2 regions of the Rhodococcus sp. 320_ES genome follow, and region 2 is predicted to be linked to the other one. Evidence: riboswitches for the same ligand, from Rfam matches in the RefSeq annotation. Region 2 holds a riboswitch; the other holds the start of a gene.
The links. A riboswitch is a leader RNA that binds a small molecule or an ion and turns the genes downstream of it on or off. The one in region 2 is predicted to bind thiamine pyrophosphate.
Positions count from the first base shown of each region.

Region 1 (7,675 bases), on a different contig from region 2:
CGACCGCGAATTCGCCATCGCGTCCGAGCTGCGCCACCCCAATATCGTTGCGGTGTACGGCCACGGAGTGTCGGGCGACATTCCGTACACGACGATGCAGTACGTCGACGGGACCACCGCGGCCCGACTCCAGCTCGCGAGCGACGACCGCCGTCTGCCTGCCGCGACCGTCTCGCGCATCGTCGACGGAATCGCCGCGGCGCTCGACTACGCGCACGGGTGCGAGGTCCTGCATCGCGACGTCAAACCGTCCAACATTCTCGTGTCCGACGAGCGGGCATTGTTGACCGACTTCGGAATAGCACGAGTGCTGAACGACGTACGACCTCTCAATCGCAACGGTCGCATTCTCGGGTCCGTTCCGTACGCTTCGCCGGAACTGCTTCAAGCGGGACGTCTGGACGGGCGCGTGGACGTGTACGCGCTGGCGTGCACATTCGTGGAATTGATATCCGGAGCGCCGCCCTATCCGCGCTCGACTGTGTTCGGCATCGTCTCGGCCCACCTCTCGGCGCCACCCCCGTCGGTGAGCCGGCGGGCGCCGTCGATTCCGAGGGCAGTCGATTCGATTGTGGCGAAGGCACTTTCGAAGGACCCCGCCGATCGTTACCGAACCGCGGGCGAGTTCGCCACTCTCCTTGCCCGGGCTCTGTACGTCGAATCTCCGGTGGCGGCGACGACGAACTCGAGGCGACGATTCTGGCGTGGGCGCCGATAACCATTTTCGAAACGCCGTTGTTGCATAATTGATTTCGGCCAGGAAAGGTCAGCCTGACCTTGCTGTTGCATTCGAATTTTCGACGCTATCTTCGGTGTCATGACAACTCTCGAAATGCCCCACGTCAGCGAATGCACGGTGAGCAGTTGCTCCTACAACCACGACGGATGTCACGCCTTTGCCATCAACGTCGGCGGCTCGAACGGAAGTGCCGATTGCGGCACCTTCATCCCGCTGTCGACGAAGGGCGGACTCGACACCGTGTCCACTCAGGTCGGCGCCTGCCAGCGCGTCGACTGCGTCAACAACAAGAACCTCGAGTGCAACGCCACGGCCGTTCGCATCGGCGCCGGTGAAGGTTCCGACACCGCGAACTGCCTCACGTACTCGAAGGCCTAACTGAACCCCAGCACCTTCTGCCCCCACACTTCGCGCAGTTCCTTGTCGGGGTCGTCGACGAGCGAATCGTGGCCGTCGATCACGAGGGTGCGACGCCGCACGTCGTCGTACGGCGCCCAGTGTTTCGAGCCGTCCAACGCAGCAGGTACCCCGTGCCATGCGAACGCCACCCAGCGTCGCTGAATCCGCCGGGATACCTGCTGTGCCGCTTTGCGTCCACCCAGCCAGAACGTCGGGTCGCGGTCGAAGGTCCCGAAATTGCCGAACACGTACGGCAGTTCGGTCGCGTGACCGGCACCGACTCGCGCTGCGCGCAGGACCGGCGTCGCATGGTCGAAGCGGTAGACGAACGTCTGGGAATGCTGACAGTGCGCTTCCGCAATCCACAGGCTCGGCATTCGGAAACCTGCGTCGCGGGACAGAGCGATCGCGCCACTGCTCTTCGGGAGATCGGGATACGCAGCCATGATCTCGGCCACCCGTGCGGGCGCGAGGTCCGGGTGATCGAGGGCGATCGCGTCGAACATCTTGGTGACGGTGTCGGAGGTGACCGGCATCAGCGGCGACCGCATCAACCGAAACACCGACGCCTCGTCGTGATTGGATCCGATAATCAGCGGAATGCGGTGCGAGAACCCCTTCTGGAACGCGGCGACCGGGTAGCGCGGGACGATGTCGCCGTCCACGACCGGTGCCAATCCCAGTGTGCCGGGCACCTTTTCGGGAATCTCGTAGACGAGCTTCTCGCTCGCGTCGACGATCCTCTCGAACGGCATCGTGCGCAGCTCGTGCGCGTCCGCCGCCGACAGACCCACCAACTCCATGAACCGCCGCGCGACGGTTTCCGCCCGGTCCGGTCCGTATACAGACGTGGCCGGCGAGCTCTGCGCGATCGCCTTGTGAAAGAGCCCCTCGGCTTTCGGCGACGTCATCAGCGTCGTGATGGACGCGCCGCCCGACGATTCGCCGAACACGGTGACGTTGCCCGGGTCTCCGCCGAACGCGTCGATGGACGAGCGCACCCATTCGAGAGCGAAGATCTGATCCCGCAATCCGATGTTGGTGTCGAATTCGTCGGACACCGACGATAGATCGACCCACCCGAACGCGCCGACGCGGTAGTTGATCGTGACGATTACGACCTCACCGAGGTGCGCGAGATTGCGTCCGTCGTAGATCTTCTGGGCCGACGAACCCAACGCGTAAGCGCCTCCGTGAATCCAGACCATGACCGGACGACGGACACCGTCGGGGCGCGGCGCCCACACGTTGAGCGACAGGCAGTCCTCCCCGATGACCATCTTGGGATCCATCGGGACGGGACCGTCGCGTCCCTGCGGCGCCATCTCTCCGAAGTGCTTGCCGTCGAGTACGTCCTGCCACGGCTCGCGGGCCACGGGCGCCCGAAAGCGGAGATCGCCGACGGGCGGAGCGGCGAAGGGTATGCCCTTCCAGCTGACGATGTCGCCCTCGGCGTATCCGCGGACCGGACCGGACGGCGTGTCGACGACGATGGAATCGGATTTCACCGAATCCATCGTAGGCAACGCGGTCAGGCGACGAGGCGGCCGAGCGCGAGGTAGGCGGCGGGCGAGTAGCCCAGTACCAGCGGGGCGAGGCCACTGACGGTCAACCACGTTCGGGTTCCGCGTTGCCCCGTTCCGCGCACCGCATCCTGAACGCCGTGCTCGAGTGTGAGGCCGAGCGACTCGGGGCCGACCCACGCGCGCCACAGCCAGGTGCGAGCCGGCTCGTCGACGACGAGTACCTCGAAGTTGGCCTTGACGGCCAGCGGCCCGTAGACGGTGCCGGTGGTGCCGTCGCGCAGACGGTTGTCGCTGGCGTCGACTCCGCGAATCTGCGGCGCCCAGGACGTCCACATCAGCGGGTTCATGTAGCGCTCCCACACCACGTCTGCGGGCGCGCCGCCGGTTTTCTGCAATGTCGTCTGCACATCATTGATTCGGAAGCGGCTACGGTTTCGATCATGGCCAACAGGTGTGGGGGCAGGGCACTCGTCGTCGGACTCGCCGCTGCCGCGCTGCTCACCGGGTGCGGGGGCACCACCGTCGAGGGAAATCCCCGAGGGGACGGCCGCCCGCCGATCACGGCAACCTCCAGCGCACCGACCACCACACCCGCACGAACGTCGACGACGACGACGACATCCAGCAGCAGCACCAGCACGACCACCAACATGTCGACCACGACGACCACGTCGACAGCGGCCCCCGCCGTCGATCCGTCGAAGTACGCCGGATCCGTCTCGGGCAGTTACTTTTTCACCTCACCGAGCGGCAAGTTCAACTGCGCCATCATCACGGGCGGGGCTCAACCCGCGGCGGGGTGCCAGGGCGACCTCCCCGCCGACGCCCCGAAAGTGGAGGGCAGCGGCGCACCCGGAACGTCGGTGTTTCCGAACTCCATCGAGGTCGGCGGCGGCGAACCCGGCCGGTTCGTCAGCCTCGGCGATCCGAAGTACACGAACCTCGACGGCCCGGCGCAGGAGCTTCCCTACGGTGCTCCGCTGTCGGCCGACGGCTTCACGTGTGCGGTGGACGAGTCGACAGGGGTCACCTGCACGGACAGAGGCGAGCACGGATTCACCGTGTCGAACAATGCATTCCGGGTCTTCTGACCGCAGCGCAATTCTTCGGGCGTATGGTGCGAAAAGTAACCAATACTCGATCGAAGTAGGCGCAGCATGACCACTCAGGCGTCAGCCAACCACACGGCCAAGGTTATCGGCGTCACCGTCGCTGCCGCCGTCGGTGGTTTCCTCTTCGGATTCGACAGCTCGGTCATCAACGGCGCTGTCGATTCCATTCAGGGCAACTTCGGGCTCGGCAAGTTCTTCACCGGGTTCACCGTGGCCATCGCACTCCTCGGGTGCGCGGCCGGCGCCTGGTTCGCCGGCTCCCTGTCCGACCGCTGGGGTCGCAAGAAGGTGATGCTCCTCGGCTCTGCGCTCTTCATCATCAGCTCCATCGGCTCCGGCATCGCCTTCAGCGTTCCCGACCTCATGCTCTGGCGTGTGCTCGGCGGCCTGGGAATCGGTATCGCGTCCGTGATCGCGCCCGCCTACATCGCGGAGATCGCACCGGCACGCATGCGCGGGTCGCTCGCGTCGCTGCAGCAGCTCGCCATCACCATCGGCATCTTCGCCGCACTGCTCTCCGACGCGGTCCTCGCGAACACCGCAGGCGGCGCGTCCAACGATCTCTGGTTCGGCATGGAGGCGTGGCGGTGGATGTTCCTCGTCGGCGTCGTCCCCGCCGTCATCTACGGCGTGCTCTCCCTGCTCATCCCGGAATCGCCCCGCTACCTGGTCGGCAAGCACCTCGACGAGGAAGCCGCCGAAATTCTGGCGAACATCACCGGCGAGCTGCACCCCAACGAGCGCATCCACGAGATTCGGCTGACCCTGCGGGCCGAGCAGAAGTCGTCGTTCGCCGACATCCGCGGACCGAAGTTCGGGCTGCACCCGTTGGTGTGGGTCGGCATCGTGATGGCCGTTCTGCAGCAGTTCGTCGGCATCAACGCGATCTTCTACTACTCGACCACGCTGTGGAAGTCGGTCGGCTTCACCGAGGATCAGTCCTTCACGACGTCGGTGATCACCTCGGTCATCAACGTCGCCATGACGTTCGTGGCGATCCTGTTCGTCGACCGCGTCGGCCGACGAAACCTGTTGATGGCCGGGTCGATCGGCATGTTCGTCGGCCTCGTCATGGCCGCCGTCGCGTTCTCGCAGCAGATCGGCAGCGGCGACAACGTCAGCCTGCCCAGCCCGTGGGGTGTCGTCGCGCTGATCGGCGCGAACCTGTTCGTCATCTTCTTCGCCTCCACCTGGGGCCCGGTCATGTGGGTGCTGCTCGGTGAGATGTTCCCCAACCGGATGCGCGCGATGGCGCTCGGAATCGGCACCGCGGCGAACTGGATCGCGAACTTCGTCATCTCGCTGCTCTTCCCGTCGCTCACGGAGATGGTCGGACTCTCGATCGTGTACGGCGGCTTCGCCTTCTTCGCGGCGGTGTCCTTCTTCTTCGTCAAGCGCAACATTCCCGAGACCAAGGGCATGGAATTGGAGGACATGAAGGCCTGACACCGGATGGTGTTATGTTGAGGCAGTTCTTTGACACGGGGTGCTTTGCCTTTGACGGCAAGGCTGAGATGACACCCGAGAACCTGATGCAGGTAATGCTGACGAAGGGATGTCACTGCTGTGACTGCTGTACCTGGCGCGCGCTTCACCGACGATCTGTGGCAACAGACCGCTGTTCTACGCAAACAGATCGACGAACTCGAATTTCTCCGACGGCTCGGTGACGGGACGCTTCCGCTGGACGCGTTCCACCACTACATCGAGCAGGACGCCCTCTACCTCGAGGGATACGCGAAGGCTCTCGCGCTTCTCGCCTCCCGTGCTCCCGACTCGGAGAGCGGCGCCTTCTGGGCCACGTCGGCGGCCACGGCCGCTGTGGTCGAGAAGTCGCTGCACACGTCCCTCCTCCCTGTGAGCGAAAACCGCCCCTCCGGGGGCGGAAATCACTCACAGGTGTGTTTGGGGTACGTCTCCTACCTGATCGCCGCGGCCGCCACCGAGTCCTTCGGAGTCGCCGCGGCAGCCGTACTCCCGTGCTTCTGGATCTACGCGGACGTGGGCCGCGGTCTCGCCGCGTCCGCGCAGAACGTCCTGGCGCGCGACCCGGATCACCCGTACGCCCGCTGGGTCACCACCTACGACGCCGAGGAGTTTCAGGACTCGGCGGGTCGAGCACGCGAATTGGTCGATACCGCAGCGCAATCCGCGACGGACGTCGAGCGCGAGAAGATGGCCGACGCCTTCGTCGTCGCCATGCGGTACGAGCTCCTGTTCTGGGACACCGCCCTGTTCCCCCAGCCCTGGCCCGCATCGTGAAGCGGCTGATCGCACTCGTGGCCGTTGCGGCGTCGGTCCTGACCGGTTGCGCCGGGTCGAACGCGGACAGTCCCGAGACCATCGACTTCGCCCTCGACTGGACCCCGAACACCAATCACACGGGTCTCTTCGTCGCCCAGCAGGAGGGATACTTCGCGGACGCCGGACTGAACGTGAACGTCCTGCCCTACAACAACACCTCGCCCGACACTCTCGTCGACGCGGGTAACGCAGAGTTCGGCATCAGCTTCCAGAGCTCGGCCACGTTCGCCAAGGCCGCGGGCGCGCGCACCGTGTCCGTGCTTGCGCCGCTGCAACATTGGGCGACCGGCATCGGAGTGCGCGCCGATCGCGACGACATCCGCAGCCCGAAAGATTTGTCCGGCAAGACATACGCCGGATTCGGCGACGCCGGCGAGGACGCGACCCTGAAACAGGTCATCGCGAACGACGGCGGAAGCGGTGACTTCAAGACGGTCGTGCTCGGTACGTCCGCGTACGAGGCGGTCTACAACGGCGACGCCGACTTCACGGTGTCCTACGACGCATGGGAAGGGCTCGAAGCTCAGCGCGCCGGCACGCCCATGAAGTACTTCCAGTACACCGATTACGGATTCCCCGACGCGTACGCGATCGTCGTCAACGGCAACGAACAATGGCTCGCGGACCATCCCGACGAGGCGCGAAAGTTCGTGCAGGCCCTGCAGAAGGGGTATCAGTTCGCCGCCGACAACCCTGACAAGGCGGCGCAGGACCTGATCGACGCGAATCCCGGCGCATTCACCGACGAAGATCTGGTGCGCGAAAGCCAGAAGATGTTGGCCGAGAAGTACATGCGCGACGCCGACGGCCGCGTCGGCACCCAGACTCTCCAACAGTGGACGGGGTATTCGGACTTCCTCTACAAGGCAGGCGTCCTGACCGACCAGAGCGGCGCACCGCTGACGTCCGAGCCGGACTGGTCGACGTACTTCACCGATGACTACCTCGCACAGAACTGACCGGTGGAGCCGGTTCGCGCCGGCGCTGGTGGTTGTCGTCGTTCTGCTCGCGGTGTGGCAGGTGTACGTCGGCGTCGCCGGGGTGCGGCCCCAGATCCTGCCGACGCCGACGCGGGTCGTCTCTCAGGGCTGGGCGCAACGTGACGTGATCGCCGGGCACGCGTGGTCGACCCTGCAGGTCACTCTTCTCGGCTTCGCACTCTCCCTCACGGTCGCCTGGGTTCTCGCTGTGCTCGTGGATTTCTCGCCGTGGCTGCGGCGTGCGCTCGTTCCACTCTTCGTCGTGTCGCAGACGCTGCCGATCATCGCGATAGCGCCGCTGATGATCATCTGGTTCGGCTTCGGCACCGCACCGAAATTGTTGGTGGTGGCGCTGGTGACGTTCTTCCCCATGGCGCTCGGACTGATCGAGGGGTTCGGTTCTGCTGATCGAGACGCTGGGCGGCTGTTGCGCAGCATGGGCGCCTCGCGCCGTCAGGTGTTCCGGTACGTACGCCTTCCCTCCGCCATGCCGCGATTCTTCACCTCGCTGCGCATCGGTATCACCTACGCCGTGGTCGGTGCGGTGTTCTCCGAATACGTCGGGGCCACATCGGGTCTGGGCATCTACATGAGTCAGCAGAAGAACTCGTTCCG
Region 1 is NZ_JCAWAG010000007.1:119,789-127,463, reverse strand. Features, by position in the region: gene AC59JP_RS22405 (serine/threonine-protein kinase) at 1-718, shown strand, start outside; gene AC59JP_RS22400 (DUF1540 domain-containing protein) at 818-1,117, shown strand; gene AC59JP_RS22395 (carboxylesterase/lipase family protein) at 1,114-2,655, opposite strand; gene AC59JP_RS22390 (SRPBCC family protein) at 2,670-3,071, opposite strand; gene AC59JP_RS22385 (hypothetical protein) at 3,105-3,755, shown strand; gene AC59JP_RS22380 (sugar porter family MFS transporter) at 3,798-5,222, shown strand; TPP riboswitch at 5,249-5,349, shown strand; gene AC59JP_RS22375 (TenA family protein) at 5,343-6,038, shown strand; gene AC59JP_RS22370 (ABC transporter substrate-binding protein) at 6,035-7,039, shown strand; gene AC59JP_RS22365 (ABC transporter permease) at 7,017-7,675, shown strand, end outside.
Region 1: linked by a shared signal. The riboswitch ahead of AC59JP_RS22375 (TenA family protein) and the one ahead of thiO (glycine oxidase ThiO) in region 2 are both predicted to bind thiamine pyrophosphate.

Region 2 (7,675 bases):
AGCCGCGGCCATCGCGAGCAGTGCGAGTCGCCGTCTCACAGGTACTCCCTCAGCCGCACACCGAGGCCGCCCGCGACAGCGATGAGGGAGCCTCCCGCGAGGACCGAAATGCCCACGGTCAACCCGTCGAGCACGGAGGCGGCGCGAGCGATGTTGCTGCGCAGCTCTTCTCGCGACACGTCGATCTCCTGGACCAACTCGTCGTCGAGTGCGGCGAAGATGTCGGCCGAGTTGCCGTCGTTCGTTCCGGTGGCGATGGCGACCGCGGTGGCGAAATCACCGACCGCCAGTGAGGCATTCATGCGCTCGTGCGATTTCGTCCACTGGTCGACCAAGCTCAGCGATGCGTCGATTCGGGTGTTGTCCAGCGACTTGTCCTGCTGCAGGCTGAACAACACTCCGTTCAGACTCTGAATGGCCGCGGTGTACGACTGCTCGTAATCGTTGACCCCGCCGCGCCGCGCCATGCCGATGGTTTCGTCGGTTCTGGCCTGCTGAGCCAGGATTCGGCCGCTGGTGAGTCGATCGACGGGTTCGGCGCCGCGGACGAGGGCCCGGTTGGTCGAGCTCGACGAGATGAGTCCGACGACGAGCATCCAGACGAACAGCACCACCATCGCGACGCTTCCCAGAGCGAGTCCCGGGTTGAGGGTGCGGTGCGTCCGCCGCGAGACGAAGCGTTGCGCCGCAACGAGAACGACGATCGACAGCACCACCAGGACGAGGGACAGCCAGGGCGGCCGATCGAACTGCTCCTGCGCCGCACGGACGTCGTCGGACTTGGTGCTGTGAAGGTCCTCGGCCCACGGAAGAATCGACGTCTGCATCAGGGTCGACGCCTCGGCGAGGTAGGCGGCGCCCACTGGGTTGCCGACGCGGTTGTTGGTGCGGGCGGTCTCGATGATCCCGGCGTAGATCGGCAGGCTGGACGAGATCTTCGCGAGGGTCGACTGCGACGCTGAATCCCCGGCGTCGAGCCCCGTCGACGCGCGCACCACCTCACCCGCCGCCGAGGTGACGGCGTCGGAGTAGCGGTCTCGCACCGCGGCCGGTTCGAGCCCGCCGGAGAGGAAGGCGGTCGCGGCAGCGGCGTCGGCGACGGACAACTGCCCGTACAAATTCTGCGCGGCGTCGGACAGGGGCTCGGTGCGGGACAGGACGGTGGCGAGGGTGTTCTGCCGATCGGCCACGGCGAAGGTGGTGACGACGGCGGTGGTGATGAGCGTCGCGGCCACGAGAACTCCGACGGCGATCAGCTTGATCGGCGTCGAATGCAGAATCTCCGACCGTTCGGAACGAGTGGACGCTGCTCGCGGAAGCGCGAGCCCACTCGTCTGCACGTACACCTCGCGTCCCTTCTGCTGCTGCGCCCGGTTCTCGAGCATAAAGCCAAGAGGACCTGCTCGTACCGCTTGGCGAATGCTCCTCGACGAAGATCGGTCATGGCCGGCGCAGCGTTAGTCTGGTCTTCGACGAAATGCGACGGCGACGACGGGCGGGGGCAAGGGTGCGAGGCGACGGGGACGGGTGGGTATTCGGCGCCGACGGAACCCGGCACTGGGGTCGCAACGGCGCCGCCGGACTCCTGCTCCGCGCTCCCGACCAGGAACGACGGTCGATGGTCCTGCTGCAACACCGCGCTGCCTGGTCGCACCAAGGCGGCACGTGGGCACTGCCCGGCGGCGCGATGGACAGCCACGAGTCACCCGTCGACGCCGCCGTACGCGAGGCCGGCGAGGAAGCCGGCATCACCGAATCCCAACTCGAGGTGCGGGCCGCGCGAGTCACGGCCACCTCCGACAGCGGATGGTCCTACACGACCGTCGTCGCCGACGCCGATCACGCGTTGGCGACGGTTCCGAACGGCGAGAGCACCGAACTGCGCTGGGTTGCCGAAGCGGACGTGGACGCGCTGCCTCTGCATCCGGCCTTCGCCGTCAGTTGGCCGACGCTGCGGGCGGCCGCCGTCGACGTCGTTCTCGACACCGCGAACTACCTCGGAGCGGTCGGAGAGAAATCGGGCGACTCGGCGTGGTGGCGCGATCGGGCGAGTGCGACCACCGCGGTTCTGGCGGACCTGGCCGCGTCTCTTCCGCGGACGATGGAGCTGCCCTCGGGCTCGTTCGGATACGTCTCGACCATCGTCGCTGTGCTCGAAGGCGACGCCGCGTCAGCGGTGTCCCAGCACCCGGCCGTCACGACCGTCGTCGCGCGCTCCGGAGGCGACGACACGGTGGTCGAATTGGCGTCGCGGGCAGCCGGTCCCACCGTGGTGGTCACGGCCGACCGAGGGTTGCGTCGGCGCCTGCCCGACGGGGTGGACGCGGTCGGTCCATCGGCGCTGGGTGTTACCGCAACGCGTTCTTGAGTTCGCGTGCCGCGGCCTGCGGATCGCGCGCCTGCGTGATGGCCCGGACGACGCAGATGCGGGTGGCACCGGCGGCCAGGGTCTCGCCTACGTTCTCGGCGTTGACCCCGCCGATCACGAACCACGGCCGCGTCGGCAGCGAATCCGCCACTTCACGCACGGTTTCCAGGCCGGCCGCAGTCTTGCCCGGTTTCGTCGGCGTGGCCCACACCGGACCCGACGCGAAATAGTCGACGCCGTCCTCGATGTCGGCCAACGCCGCCTGCGCGCGGGTGGCCGTGGACCGGCCGATCACCACGTCCGGGCCGACGATCCGGCGCGCGTAGTGCACGGGCAGGTCGCCCTGACCGAGATGCAGCACGTCCGCTCCCGCCGCCAGCGCGAGATCTGCGCGGTCGTTCACCGCGAGCAGCGCACCGTGGCGACGGCACGCGGCGGAGATCACCGCGAGTGCCGCGAGTTCCTCCTTGGCCTCGATCGGACCGAACTCTCGCTCGCCCGCCGAACCCTTGTCCCGCAGCTGCACGATGTCGACGCCGCCGCTCAGTGCCTTCTCGATGAACGTGGCGAGGTCGCCCAGTTCCCGGCGCGCGTCGGTGCACAGGTAGAGCTGCGCCGAGTTCAGTCTTTCCCGCGGGGAGGTCATGAGTCGCACGGTAGTCTGAGCGGCGGAACAGTTCCAGCACGGGAGCCCTGTCGATCGCAGGGCTGAGAGTGAGCCGCGGACGGCTCTGACCGTAACCACCTGATCCGGGTAATGCCGGCGCAGGGAGACAAGGACGTGAGCATGAAATCGGTGACCGTGGTCGGCGCCGGCGTGATCGGGTTGTCGATCGCCTGGCGCGCCGCCAGGGCCGGATGGACTGTCCGCATAGCCGATCCCGCGGTCGGCCGCGGTGCGTCCCACGTCGCCGGTGGGATGCTCGCACCCCTGTCGGAGGGCTGGCCGGGCGAAGAAGCGCCCCTCGAGTTCGGGGCCGAATCGCTGCGGCGATGGCCGACGTTCGTCAAGGACCTGGGCGTCGACGGTCTCGTCACCGCGCGCGGCGCTCTCACCGTCGCCTTCGATGCCGCCGACGCGGAGGATCTTCGCACCGTCGCCGAGTTCGTGTCCGCTCGCGGACACCAGGTGGACATTCTCTCGCGCCGGGACGTGCGGTCCGCAGAACCGTCTGTCTCGCAGAGTGTTCGGATCGGGCTACTCGCTCCCGCGGAGCTTGCGGTCGACAACCGTCGGGTGGTCGATGCCTTGCTGACCGCCGCCGTCGACGCCGGGGTCGACGTGTCTCCCGAGCGCGTGGAGGATTCGAGCACGGTGTCCACCGATCAGGTGGTCCTCGCTGCGGGGTGGGCCACAACACGCGTGTGCCCGTCGGTCCGGGTGCGCCCCGTGAAGGGCGAAATACTGCGCCTGCGAGCACGTTCCGGTTCGTCGGCCGGCCCGTCACGGACCATCAGGGCGTCGGTGAACGGCCGGTCGGTGTACCTCGTTCCTCGCCACGACGGAATGGTCGTCGGCGCAACGCAATACGAACACGGCGACGACACCACCGTGACCGTCGGCGGTGTACGAGATCTGCTCGCCGACGCCGAACGCGTGTTCCCCGGCGTCGCCGACTACGAATTGGCCGAAGCAGCAGCGGGTTTGCGTCCGATGAGCCCGGACAACGTTCCTCTGATCGGCAGACTCGACGCCCGGACGGTCGTGGCGACCGGACACGGCCGTAACGGCATGTTGCACGCGCCGCTCACCGCGGACGCGGTTCTCGCCGAACTCGACGGGGCGCCGCTGCCCGAAGCCACAGCGGCCACACTGGAAAGGTTTCGCTCATGATCGGAGTTACCGTCAACGGTGAGGACCACGAGTTCGCGCCGGGAACCACCGTGCGTCAGATGCTCGTCGCTCTCGCGATGCCCGAACGCGGAATCGCGGTCGCGGTCGACGGCGCGGTCTACACCAAGTCGCGCTGGGACGACGAACTCGGACGTGGTTGGCGCATCGACGTTCTCACGGCGGTCCAAGGTGGATGACGGCTTCACGGTCGCGGACCGGACGTTCTCGTCCCGCCTCGTCATGGGCACCGGCGGTGCGGCGAACCTGGCGGTGCTCGAGGAGGCGTTGATCGCGTCGGGCACCGAACTGACCACGGTCGCCCTGCGGCGGGTCGACGCGTCGGGCGGGACGGGTGTGCTGGACCTGTTGTCTCGCTTGGGTATCGCGCTGCTGCCCAACACCGCCGGGTGCCGAGGCGCCGCCGAAGCGGTGCTGACGGCACGACTGGCCCGCGAGGCGCTGGAGACGAACTGGATCAAGCTCGAGGTGATCGCCGACGAGCGGACACTGCTGCCCGACGCCATCGAATTGGTCTCTGCTGCGGAGGATCTCGTCGACGACGGCTTCGTGGTGCTGCCCTACACGACCGACGACCCCGTTCTCGCTCGTCGGCTCGAGGACATCGGATGCGCTGCGGTGATGCCCCTCGGGTCGCCCATCGGAACCGGACTGGGCATCGCCAACCCGCACAACATCGAAATGATCACCGCCGCAGCCGGAGTGCCGGTGATCCTCGACGCCGGCATCGGCACCGCCAGCGACGCCGTGCTGGCCATGGAGCTCGGATGTTCCGCGGTCCTCCTCGCGACCGCGGTGACCCGGGCGAAGAATCCGCCGCTCATGGCGTCGGCCATGGCCTCGGCCGTGGTGGCGGGGCGGCAGGCGTCGTTGGCGGGGCGTATTCCGAAGCGGTTCTGGGCGCAGGCGTCGTCGCCGGGGGTGGAGTAGCTGCCGGGAACAGCTCGACTGGTCAGGTTTCAGCAATCCACACATGCTGTGACGTGTGAGAACTGAGGGAAGGTGCGCAGTCGCGGCTTGGAGTAGCGCGCACCCCTCTCAGGGTCCATCTCATCCTCAGGGATGACCTCGACGCGACCCTCGGCTGATGTGCACGCCGTCGATTGCGGGCATCGTTGCAGCCATGATCGAAGTGACATCACTGACCAAGCAGTTCGGTGACAAGAAGGCGGTCGACAATCTGTCCTTCACGGTGAGGCCCGGCATCGTCACGGGCTTCCTCGGACCGAACGGCGCCGGCAAATCGACGACGATGCGCATGATTCTCGGGCTCGATACCCCGTCCGCTGGATCGGCCCTGATCGAGGGCAAGCCGTACCGCGAGCTGAAGCAGCCGTTGCGGTCCGTCGGCGCTCTCCTCGACGCGAAGTGGGTGCACCCCAACCGTTCCGCTCGCGCACACCTCGAGTGGATGGCGGCGTCCAACGACATTCCGAAGTCCCGAGTCGACGAGGTCCTGCGCCTGGTGGGGCTGTCGGAGGTGGCGAAGCAGAAGGCCGGCGGATTCTCGCTCGGCATGTCGCAGCGACTCGGACTCGCGGGCGCTCTGCTCGGTGATCCGAAGGTGTTGCTGTTCGACGAGCCGGTGAACGGCCTGGACCCCGAGGGCATCGTCTGGATCCGAAAGTTCATGCACAAGTTGGCTTCCGAGGGCCGGACCGTTCTGGTCTCGAGTCACCTGCTGTCCGAGATGGCGCTGACGGCCGAGCATCTGATCGTGATCGGACGCGGCCGGCTGATCTCCGATTCGTCGGTCAAGCAATTCGTCGACCAGGCGTCCGAGGCGTCGGTCCGCGTGCGCAGCCCCCAACTCGACGCGTTGCGCAGCGCACTGACGTCGTCGGGTCTGACCGTGCGGGAACCGAGCCGCGCCGACGAGGTGCAGCCGGCGCTGGTGGTGGTGAACTCCACCACGGAGGCGATCGGCGACATTGCGGGCAGGCACGGAATCGTGTTGCACGAGTTGTCGTCTCAGCACGGCTCGCTGGAAGAGGCGTTCATGAAGCTGACCGGTGACGATGTCCAGTACCACGGCGAAGGCGCCGGTGACGTGATGGGAGGTGCGCTCCGATGAGTGTTCTCGCCGCCGAGCGAATCAAGATAACGACGACCAAGTCCCCGAAGTGGTGCACCGTGATCGTCATCGTGCTGGGCCTGGGGCTGGGCGCGGTGATCGGCCTGACGTCAAAGGCGTCGGTGAACGCGCTGCAGAACGACATCTCGGCCGGACGCCAGCCCAACCCGACCGACGCCTTCTTCCCGTCGGTCGCGGACACGATGTCCGGGGTGAGCGGGTTCGGCATTCTCGTGCTGATGATCCTTGCAGCACTGGCGGTCACGAGCGAGTATCGGTTCGGTCTGATCCGCACCACGTTCCAGGCCATGCCCAATCGCGGCGGCGTCCTGATCACGAAAGCGCTTCTGATCGGCGTGTTCTCGGCAGTGCTGTCCGCGGTGCTGGCGATCGGAGCGTTCTACGTCGCCAAGGCGACGGCGGGGCCCGACGCGGGTGTCAACCTGACTCTCTCGGGTGGTGACAGCTGGCGCGCCGTCTACGGAATCGCGATCTATGCGTTCCTGGCCATGTTCCTCGCTGTCGGTGTCGGCGCGCTGTTGCGGCAATCGGCCGCGGCCATCGCGCTGCTGCTGCTGTGGCCTCTGCTGATCGAAAGCCTGCTCGGCGCGTTCGGCGGGTTCGGCCGCGCAGTTCGGCCGTGGCTTCCGTTCGAGAACATCAACCACTTCATCGGTGGCGGTGGGCAACCGGGCGCTCCTGCAGGCGACTTCCACTGGGGCCCTTGGGGTTCCCTGCTGTACTTCGCAGTGTGGGTGGCTGTGATCTTCGGTGCCTCGATCGCCGTGGTGAACAAGCGCGACGCCTGACGGCCGTCTCCGGCCCACGAATGCCCGCACTCCTGGCGAGTGCGGGCATTTGTCGTTTTCGTCCGGTGAATGTCGGTGGTGTTGGTTAGGGTCGGTCCATGCAACCGAGGAGCATGCACCTGACGAAGCTGATGTCCGTGGTGGGGGTCCTGGCGTTGGCCGTCGCGTGTTCGTCGTCTGTGGACGAACCCGCGCCCGCCGTCACGGGGGCGAGCCTCGCGGACTCGGTCTCCTCCGATGCGGTGGTCGGTCATCTGCAGCAACTCACCGACATCGCCGCAGCACACGACGGCAACAGAGCGGCCGGAACCGCCGGGTACGACGCGAGTGTCGACTACGTCGCGAACAAGCTGAAGGAAGCCGGATTCGACGTCGACACACCTCAATTCGAGTTCGACTCGTTCGACGTCACCACGCAGACCCTGCGCTCCGGTGACCGCAACCTGGTGGTGAACGCGCTCAGTTATTCACCGGCGACACCGGCGGGCGGTATCACCGCTCGCGTCGTCGGGGCCCCGGCGGACGACACACCCGGCTGCGAAGCCACCGACTACGACGGCCTCGACGTCACG
Region 2 is NZ_JCAWAG010000004.1:627,554-635,228, reverse strand. Features, by position in the region: gene AC59JP_RS17445 (glutamate ABC transporter substrate-binding protein) at 1-12, opposite strand, end outside; gene AC59JP_RS17440 (GlnX family signal transduction membrane protein) at 36-1,385, opposite strand; gene AC59JP_RS17435 (NUDIX hydrolase) at 1,508-2,368, shown strand; gene thiE (thiamine phosphate synthase) at 2,349-3,014, opposite strand; TPP riboswitch at 3,043-3,158, shown strand; gene thiO (glycine oxidase ThiO) at 3,156-4,202, shown strand; gene thiS (sulfur carrier protein ThiS) at 4,199-4,399, shown strand; gene AC59JP_RS17415 (thiazole synthase) at 4,392-5,150, shown strand; gene AC59JP_RS17410 (ABC transporter ATP-binding protein) at 5,344-6,294, shown strand; gene AC59JP_RS17405 (ABC transporter permease) at 6,291-7,103, shown strand; gene AC59JP_RS17400 (M28 family peptidase) at 7,202-7,675, shown strand, end outside.